4 regions of the Roseateles noduli genome follow, and region 4 is predicted to be linked to each of the others. Evidence: predicted binding sites of a transcription regulator. Region 4 holds the regulator's gene; each other region holds the start of a gene.
What was found. The regulator LexA, encoded in region 4, represses DNA repair genes until DNA is damaged. The targets are predictions, from matches to a motif close to ACTGTATNNNNATACAGT.
Positions count from the first base shown of each region.

Region 1: the regulator LexA is predicted to act here: its motif matches at 1,578-1,595, upstream of imuA (translesion DNA synthesis-associated protein ImuA).
Region 2: the regulator LexA is predicted to act here: its motif matches at 804-821, upstream of recA (recombinase RecA).
Region 3: the regulator LexA is predicted to act here: its motif matches at 1,149-1,166, upstream of ruvA (Holliday junction branch migration protein RuvA).

Region 1 covers NZ_CP192463.1:5,333,732-5,335,927, reverse strand. Annotated here, with positions in the region: gene ACQ4L4_RS23215 (Y-family DNA polymerase) at 1-779, opposite strand, end outside; gene imuA (translesion DNA synthesis-associated protein ImuA) at 709-1,455, opposite strand; partial or broken gene ACQ4L4_RS23205 (NAD-dependent dehydratase) at 1,696-2,196, shown strand, end outside.
Region 2 covers NZ_CP192463.1:4,732,233-4,734,428, forward strand. Annotated here, with positions in the region: gene recA (recombinase RecA) at 1-764, opposite strand, end outside; gene ACQ4L4_RS20535 (response regulator) at 1,083-1,754, shown strand; gene ACQ4L4_RS20540 (sensor histidine kinase) at 1,826-2,196, shown strand, end outside.
Region 3 covers NZ_CP192463.1:4,328,712-4,330,907, forward strand. Annotated here, with positions in the region: gene ACQ4L4_RS18880 (sensor histidine kinase) at 1-304, shown strand, start outside; gene ACQ4L4_RS18885 (response regulator) at 446-1,099, shown strand; gene ruvA (Holliday junction branch migration protein RuvA) at 1,210-1,779, shown strand; gene ruvB (Holliday junction branch migration DNA helicase RuvB) at 1,808-2,196, shown strand, end outside.
Region 4 covers NZ_CP192463.1:1,272,432-1,274,627, reverse strand. Annotated here, with positions in the region: gene ACQ4L4_RS05740 (asparaginase) at 1-483, opposite strand, end outside; gene lexA (transcriptional repressor LexA) at 606-1,283, shown strand; gene ACQ4L4_RS05730 (helix-hairpin-helix domain-containing protein) at 1,300-1,605, shown strand; tRNA gene ACQ4L4_RS05725 (tRNA-Asp) at 1,671-1,747, opposite strand; tRNA gene ACQ4L4_RS05720 (tRNA-Glu) at 1,850-1,925, opposite strand; tRNA gene ACQ4L4_RS05715 (tRNA-Ala) at 1,988-2,063, opposite strand; tRNA gene ACQ4L4_RS05710 (tRNA-Asp) at 2,111-2,187, opposite strand.

The DNA of each region.
Region 1 (2,196 bases), 2.6 Mb from region 4:
TTTTCTGCCAGAAGCCTGCACAGGTGTTCGACATCACGGTTCGGATCGGCAGTGCCTACGCTCAGTGAACCGCCTTCGCCCGCGTCCTTCGACCGCATGGCGTCGTGCCACCAGCGCAGGGTGAAACCGGTAACGCCGGCGTGGCGCGCTGCGAGCCATCCGCACATCTGTACAAGCAGCCGTCGCGCGCCTTGCAAGAGCGCCGGCGCATGCTCTACGCGGAAAGGCAACTCGAGCTTGGCATTAAAGGTGTCGGGCAGCACCTCCCACACGTGCACTTCCGGCGCACGGCCGTAGGCTCGGTCGAGCGCCTGGAGAAGCTCCTTGTCGAACCGCCGACTCAAGCCGCCGCGTGGCAGCGCACGAACGTCGCCGAGGGTCCGGCAGCCCGTCTGCGCGAGGGTCGTCGAATGCGGCCGAACTGCGGTGAGGCACTCCATGCGCAGCGCGTCGAGCATTTCTTCAAGCGGCCTTTTGAAGCCGTTCTCGATGCGTGAGCGAGCCAAGGCGTGCGCTCCCAAGCTGGTGGCCGCCCAAGCGACCTGTAGAACTCCAAGCTCCTCAGCTTCAGCCACGACACGGTCGCGCAAAGCGCGCTTGCCGCCGAACAGGCGCGTGCTGGCCTCGACCTCCATCAAGACGGCATCTTCGGAGACGGCGACGCGGGGCGTGAACTGCAACGCCCAGACGGCCACTGCTCGAAGTGCGTCAGGACTGGGAAGGCTCGAGGATGGGTTCTGGCTGGCGCACGGCGGCAGCAACAGGGCTGTCCACAGCATGGCTTGGCTCGACGGAAACGAGGCGACTCGGGTAGCGCAGCCTCGGGGTCATGATCTTGTTCAAGCCGCCGGGCATGGACGGCAACTGGAGTTGCCCTTCCACCGGAGAGCCCCTGCGCTTGAGCACTTGAACGCCAATCTGCCAGTCGGTCTCCACCCGCACCACGACGCGCAGCGGCGCAGCAGAAGAGTCCCGTTCCGCCGACTCTGGCCGGCAGAGGAAGACTGGGCCTGTGCAGCGCGCAGCGAGCACCTGCAGCCGTCGTACCTGCTCTGCACGCACTAGCGGCAGCCAAGCGACGACGGCTCCGCAGCTGCCGGCCTTCACCAGTTGCTCGGTCGACCACAAGCGATCCTTCGGGGCGTCGACGTCCACCCAGACCAGATGGCGATCGTCCACCCCATGGTGGCGAAGGCCGGGAACATGCGGCCATAGCGTAGGGCCGACCAGGGCCACAGTACGCCCTCGCTGGGTGATGCCGGCCATCATCGACGCGAGCAGACGGAGCTCCACAACGGAAAATTGGCTGACCAACACCTCGGTCAGCGCCGCGCAAGGCCAGCCCCCACCGGGCAAGACGGCATCCAGCTGCGCAAAACCCGTGGGCTCTACGTCAGCGACCAAACCTCCGAGCTGATTCCCTCGCCACAGCGCCGCTTCCACTGCGGCCGGCAAGGGTTCATGAACCTTTGCCTCAGCATCAGTGATTGCGTTCTGACTGGGTGACGTCAGGCTGACAAGAGGCGATGCTCCCGCCAACCCGGGCGCGGCGGGTGACATCGTTCGGCAGCAAAAAGACTGTATGGGCATACAGTATATGCACGCCCAGCCGATGTCCAGTTTCGGTTGCAATACGGCTGATCGAGTCTGCCAATGTTTCCGGTCGATCACGAAAGCTCACCGCTGATTGGCGGCCACCACGAGGGCACCTACATGTATGCGCAGGACGACAAGGTGTTGCGCGAGGACGCGTCGTTTAAGCCCGTGGGCCGCAAGGGCCGAGTGCGCGCGGCAATGGCGTCCCTGGTGTTCCAGGAAATGGCCCGCGGGGAGATTCCGGTGGTCATCGGCCGCGCGCCCAAGTTCTATGGCCCGGGCAGGACGCAGAGCATCACCAACTCGCTGGTCATCGACAGGCTCAAGTCTGGCAAGACACCGCGCGTACCTGTGCGCGACGACAGGTGCAGAACGCTGATCTGGACACCGGGTGCGAGTCGAGCCCTAGCGGCGCTGAGCAATGCACACGATGCGTTTGGTCAGACGTGGCACCTACCATGCGACGACAACCGCCTGACCTATAGGCAGTTAGTCGAACTGGCGGCTGACGTGTTCGGTGGGCCGCCCTCATACAAGGTGCTGCCCAAGTGGATGCTGATGGCCGCCAGTCTGGTTTCCGATCAGGTGCGTGAGTTGCGC
Region 2 (2,196 bases), 3.2 Mb from region 4:
TTGACGACCTTGACCTTGGTCTCGGAACCGATGACTTCCTCGCCCTTCTTGATCGAGCCGATGCGGCGGATGTCCAGGCGCACCGAAGCGTAGAACTTCAGCGCGTTGCCGCCGGTGGTCGTTTCCGGGCTGCCGAACATCACACCGATCTTCATCCGGATCTGGTTGATGAAGACGACGGTGCAGTTGGTCTTCTTGATGGTGGCGGTCAGCTTGCGCAGCGCCTGGCTCATCAGTCGGGCCTGCAGGCCGGGCAGCGAGTCGCCCATCTCGCCTTCGAGTTCCGCCTTCGGCGTCAGCGCGGCGACCGAGTCGATGACGATCAGGTCGACCGACCCCGAGCGCACCAGCGAATCCACGATCTCCAGGGCCTGTTCGCCGGTGTCGGGCTGGCTGATCAGCAGTTCCTGCAGGTTGACGCCCAGCTTCTGCGCGTACTGGACGTCCAGCGCGTGCTCGGCGTCGATGAAGGCGCACACGCCGTCCAGCTTCTGCATCTGGGCGATGACCTGCAGCGTCAGCGTGGTCTTGCCCGAGGATTCAGGACCGTAGATCTCGACCACGCGGCCGCGCGGCAGACCGCCGACGCCCAGCGCGATGTCCAGACCCAGGGAGCCGGTGGAGACGACCTGGATGTCCTCGATCTTCTCGCCTTCGGCCAGCCGCATGATGGAGCCCTTGCCGAACTGCTTTTCGATCTGGGCGAGGGCGGCCTGCAGGGCCTTGGCTTTTTCGGTGTTGGCGTTCTTCACGGGGGCGTCCATGCAATCTTCTCCTGTTGGCTGCGGCGGATTATGGCGCAATCTGTATATCTGTACAGTACTTTGTCGAAGCGGCCGGACGCGCTTTGCGGTGCCGGTGACGGGTCGATGCAGTCATCTTAGGCACCGGCTGGCTCACTGGATGAGCCAGCCGTCGCAGTTCCCACCTTTTTCCGCCTTCGGTAGGAGTCACCCCACGCCGCGCTGCCGTCGGCGTGAGTCGGACACGCCCGACGAATGCCGAGCGGACGCCTCGGAAACGCCTAGGGAACACCAGCGGGCCGCTCCCTAGAATGTCTCCATAACCAGAGGGGACGACACATGCGCATCTTGATCGCCGAAGACGACCAGGTCTTGGCCGACGGCCTGTTGCGCTCGTTGCGGGCCTCGGGCTGCGCCGTCGATCAGGTCGGCAGCGGCAGCGAGGCCGATGCGGCGCTGGCCTCGCATGAATTCGACCTCCTGATCCTCGATCTGGGCCTGCCCAAGCTGCACGGCCTGGAGGTGCTGAGACGGCTGCGCGCACGAGGATCTTCCGTGCCGGTGCTGATCCTGACCGCGGCCGACAGCATCGAGGAACGCGTCAAGGGCCTGGACCTTGGCGCCGATGACTACATGGCCAAACCGTTCTCGCTGCAGGAGCTCGAGGCCCGCGTGCGCGCACTGACGCGCCGCGGCCTGGGCACCGCTTCGAGCGTGATCCGCCACGGTCCGCTGACCTTCGACGCGACGGGACGCGTCGCCTACATCAACGACCAGATGGTGGAACTCTCGGCGCGCGAGCTGTCGCTGCTGGAGGTGCTGCTGCAGCGCGCCGGCCGTCTCGTCAGCAAGGACCAGTTGGTCGAGCGCCTGTGCGAATGGGGCGAAGAGGTCAGCAACAACGCGATCGAGGTCTACATCCATCGCTTGCGCAAGAAGATCGAGCAGGGCCCGATCCGCATCGCGACGGTGCGCGGACTGGGCTACTGCCTTGAGAAGATTCCCGGCTGAGCGGCCGCGTGGGTCCGGCCGCACGAGGCGCGGGACAGCTCCGCGCGGACGCCTGACCCACGGTGCGCGTCATGGCGACTGACGCCTCCGGCCATCGCTCGCTGTTCGGCGAGATCCTCGACTGGATGCTCGCGCCGCTGCTGGTCATCTGGCCGATCAGCGTCGCACTGACCTGGCTGGTGGCCCAGGGCATCGCCAACAAGCCCTATGACCGTGAGCTCGACGAGATGGCGCGCACGCTCGGCCTGCAGGTCGTGACCGAGCCGGGGCCCGGCGATGCGGCGGCGCGGCGTGGCCGGTCGCGCTACGCGCTCGCGCCCGAGGCCGCCGCCCTGCTGCGCGCGGACGAATCCGACACCGTCTACTACCAGGTGCTGGGCCTGCGCGGCGAACTGCTGAGCGGCGATGCGCTGCTGCCGGTGCCCGAGGTCGAGCCGCCGAT
Region 3 (2,196 bases), 3.1 Mb from region 4:
CGAGCACACCTTCCCCGCCCGCGCCTACGTGCAGACGACGCGCATCCTGCGCGAATCGGTGAGCAACATCATCAAGCACAGCGGCGCCACGCATTGCGTGATCAGTTGCTCGGCGCAGGACGGTTACTTCTCGGTGGTGATCCAGGACAACGGCCAGGGCATTCCGCTGGAGCTTGAAGGTCGCCTGGACAAGGGACACGGCATGGCCAGCATGAAGGCACGCGCCAAGCAGATGCATGGTCAGTGCCTGGTCGAATCCGGCCCCGGTTGGGGCACCGTCATCCGGCTGACGATCCCGCTCTGATCGCATGCCAGCGTGATCCATTGCCGCCGGCGCCACAGTCCGGCGTTGATCAGGATGGTCAGTCCCTCCAGAAAGCCGTACCGTTGCAGGAAGTCAGCGAGCACTCCGCCCGCACGACAATCCTGAGCAAGAATCCGCGCCATGAACCACATCCTGCTCCTCGAAGACATTCCCGAAATCCGCGCCTGGCTCAAGGTCCTGGTCAAACAGGTCTTCGCCAACGCGGTCGTCACCGAGTGCTCGCGGGTGCAGGACGCATTGCAGCAGGTCAACTCGCAGCGCTTCACGCTGGCCCTGCTGGACCTGGGCCTGCCGGACGGTTCCGGGGTCGACGTGATCTCCGCGCTGCGCGAGAAACAGCCTGAAGTCCAGTCGGTGATCGTCACCATCCACGACGACGACGAGCACCTCTTCCCTGCCCTGCAGGCCGGTGCCTTCGGCTACCTGCTCAAGGAGCAGTCGCGCGAACTGCTGGTCGAGCAGCTCCAGCGCATCAGCCAGGGGGAGCCGCCGCTGTCCCCGTCGATCGCGCGCAAGGTCATCGCCTACTTCACGTCGCAACGCCGGCCACAGGCCGCGCAGGTGCTGCACGAGGTCTCGCTGACGGACCGCGAGACGGAAGTGCTGCTGCGCGTCGCCAAGGGCTTCACGCTGCCCGAGATCGGCGTGCAACTGGGCCTGTCGCGCCACACGATCGCCGATTACGTGAAGCAGATCTACCGCAAGCTCAATGTGAGCTCGCGCGCCGAGGCGGCGCTGGAAGCACAGCGCCTGGGGCTTTTCGGCCGCAACTGAGCGCTTTGCGCGCCGGATCTCGAGGCCTGGCCGCACGCCTCGGGAAAATACTGGACAAACATCCAGCAAATCGCCGTCGAATCGCCGCCGAACGCGGATAATCCGCGCCCATGATCGGCAAGCTCACCGGCGTCATTGCGGAAAAATCGCCCCCGCAGGTCCTCATCGACGTGCAAGGCGTCGGCTACGAAGTCGACGTGCCGATGAGCACCTTCTTCAATCTGCCGGGCCTGGGCGAGCCCGCCACGCTGCTGACGCACCTGAGCATCCGCGAGGATGCCCACGTCCTCTTCGGCTTCCTCACCGCCGAAGAGCGCAGCACCTTCCGTCTGCTGATCAAGATCAGCGGCGTCGGCCCCAAGATGGCGCTGTCGCTGCTGTCAGGCATGTCGGTCGGCGACCTGGCGCAGGCCGTGTCCCGGCAGGAGGCCGGCCGTCTCGTGAAGGTCCCGGGCATCGGGAAGAAGACGGCCGAACGGCTGCTGCTGGAACTCAAGGGCAAGCTAGGCCCCGACCTGTCGCTGCCGGTGTCCGTGGCCAACGACGCGCAGGCCGACATCCTCCAGGCGCTGGTCGCGCTGGGCTACAGCGAGAAGGAAGCCGGTACCGCGCTGAAGACGCTGCCGGGGGACATTGGCGTCAGTGAAGGCATCAAGCTGGCGATGAAGCACCTGTCATGAATCCGCGCGCGCGGCGTACCCTCCCACCATGAGCATCCAGACCGACGACTTCACGCCCGCGCCGCAACAGGCCCGCCTGATCAGCGCACAACCGGCGTCGCCGAACGAGGACGCGATCGAGCGCGCACTGCGCCCCAAGCTGCTCGACGAGTACGTCGGCCAGGCCAAGGCACGGGAGCAGTTGGAGATCTTCATCGGCGCCGCGAAAAAGCGTCGCGAGGCGCTCGATCACGTGCTGCTGTTCGGACCGCCGGGATTGGGCAAGACGACGCTGAGCCACATCGTCGCCGCGGAACTGGGCGTCAACCTGCGCCAGACCAGCGGGCCGGTCCTGGAAAAGCCCAAGGACCTCGCCGCCATCCTGACCAACCTCGAGCGCAACGACGTGCTGTTCATCGACGAGATCCACCGGCTTTC
Region 4 (2,196 bases):
CAGCTCCAGACCGGACCACACCTGACCCGCCACGACCGCGACGACACCGCGCACGCTTTCGGCTTCGGCAACAGCCACCGCATCCAGCAGGTTCTGCGGACCGTCCGCCTGGATGGCCGTCGCGGGGCGCATCGCGGCCGTCAGGACCACCGGTTTTTCCGGCGCCAGCACGCGCTGCAGCAGGTAAGCGGTCTCCTCGAGCGTGTCGGTGCCATGCGTGATCACGATGCCGCGGACCTCGGGGCGATCCAGATGCTCCCGCACCCGGCGCGCGAGTCGCGCCCAGGTCGCGTGATCCATGTCCTTGCTGTCGAGCTGAGCCAGTTGTTCAGCCTCGAGCGCCTTCGACGCCAACGCCGGTACCGCGCTCACCAGCGACTCGACCGACAGCGAGCCGGCCTTGTAGCCGACGTTGTCCGTCGCACTGCCGGAGGCCCCGGCGATGGTCCCGCCGGTGCCGATGATCACGAGGGTCTGGGCCACACTTTGCAATTTCTCGTCTCCTGTATAAAAATCCAGATGCTGGATGAATTCTCAGGCGGCTTTCGAACCATCAGGGTCGCCGCGTTTCGACATCCGGTCCTCAATGGAATAAAGGCTTGCTCGTGGATACACCGCCCAAACTCACTGCCCGGCAACAGCAGATCTTCGATCTGGTCCGTGACAGCATCGAGAGCACCGGCTCGCCGCCCACCCGCGCGGAGATCGCGCAGCAGCTGGGATTCAAGTCCGCGAATGCGGCCGAGGAGCACCTGCAGGCCCTGGCGCGAAAAGGCGTCATCGAGCTGGTTGGCGGTACCGCACGCGGGATCCGCTTGCCGTCGACCGCCTTGCGTCAGGTCAATCGCGCCCGGGAGCACAGCCAGTTCGCGCTGCCGCTGGCAAGCCTCGCGCAGTTGACGCTGCCGCTCGTGGGCCGCGTCGCCGCCGGCGCGCCGATCCTCGCCGAGGAACATGTCGAGCAGCACTATAGCGTCGACCCCTCGATGTTCTCGAAGGCGCCCGACTTCCTGCTCCGCGTCAAAGGCATGAGCATGAAGGACATCGGCATCATGGACGGCGACCTGCTCGCCGTTCAGAAGATCAGCGAGGCGCGCAACGGCCAGGTCGTCGTGGCGCGCATCGGTGAAGAGGTCACCGTGAAGCGCTTCCAGCGCCATGCCGACGGCATCCGCCTGCTGCCGGAGAACTCTGACTTCCAACCGATCGAGGTCAGCCCCGACGAGGAGTTTGCAATCGAAGGCCTGGCCGTCGGCCTGATCCGTTCCGGCGGCTTCCATTGAGCGCCGCGATCCCCTCATGAGCGCGCGAAAGACGCACACCAAAGCGGCCTCGGCCGCCGAATGCGCGTCTCTGCGGCAGATTCCCAACATCGGACCGGCGATGGTGCGGGATTTCGAATTGATGGGGATTCATCAGCCGGTGGATCTCGTGGGCGCCGACGCGTTCGCGCTGTATCAACGGATTTGCAAACTCACCGGTCAGCGGCACGATCCATGTGTCCTGGATACTTATATGGCCGCCGTGGATTTCATGAACGGCAGTCCTCCCCGGGATTGGTGGAGTTATACGGCGCAGCGCAAGCGCGAGTATCCGGATATCTGATTGAAGAACAAAAGCGACGACCAAAGAAAAAACCCTGCCGATTTGCATCGACAGGGTTCTAATGTTGGCGGAGTGGACGGGGCTCGAACCCGCGACCCCCGGCGTGACAGGCCGGTATTCTAACCAACTGAACTACCACTCCAGATACGACGCTATTGGGTGCATCGATATCATTTGCGAACAAGTTCTGCTGCAAGCAATCAGTTCCATTCAGAACCGCGATGCAGCCAAGCCTTGTCAAACTTGGCGTCCCCTAGGGGATTCGAACCCCTGTAGCCACCGTGAAAGGGTGGTGTCCTAGGCCTCTAGACGAAGGGGACAGGACCTGCTTGTTTTGACTCGAACTGCGCGTACCTTGCAACCGTCACACCCGAAGGCGTTCTGGTGGAGGTAAGCGGGATCGAACCGCTGACCTCTTGCATGCCATGCAAGCGCTCTCCCAGCTGAGCTATACCCCCGAATGCTTTCGCATCGAATCGGTACGCCGCCCGAGTCTCAACTGTGTTGGCGGAGTGGACGGGGCTCGAACCCGCGACCCCCGGCGTGACAGGCCGGTATTCTAACCAACTGAACTACCACTCCAGATACTCA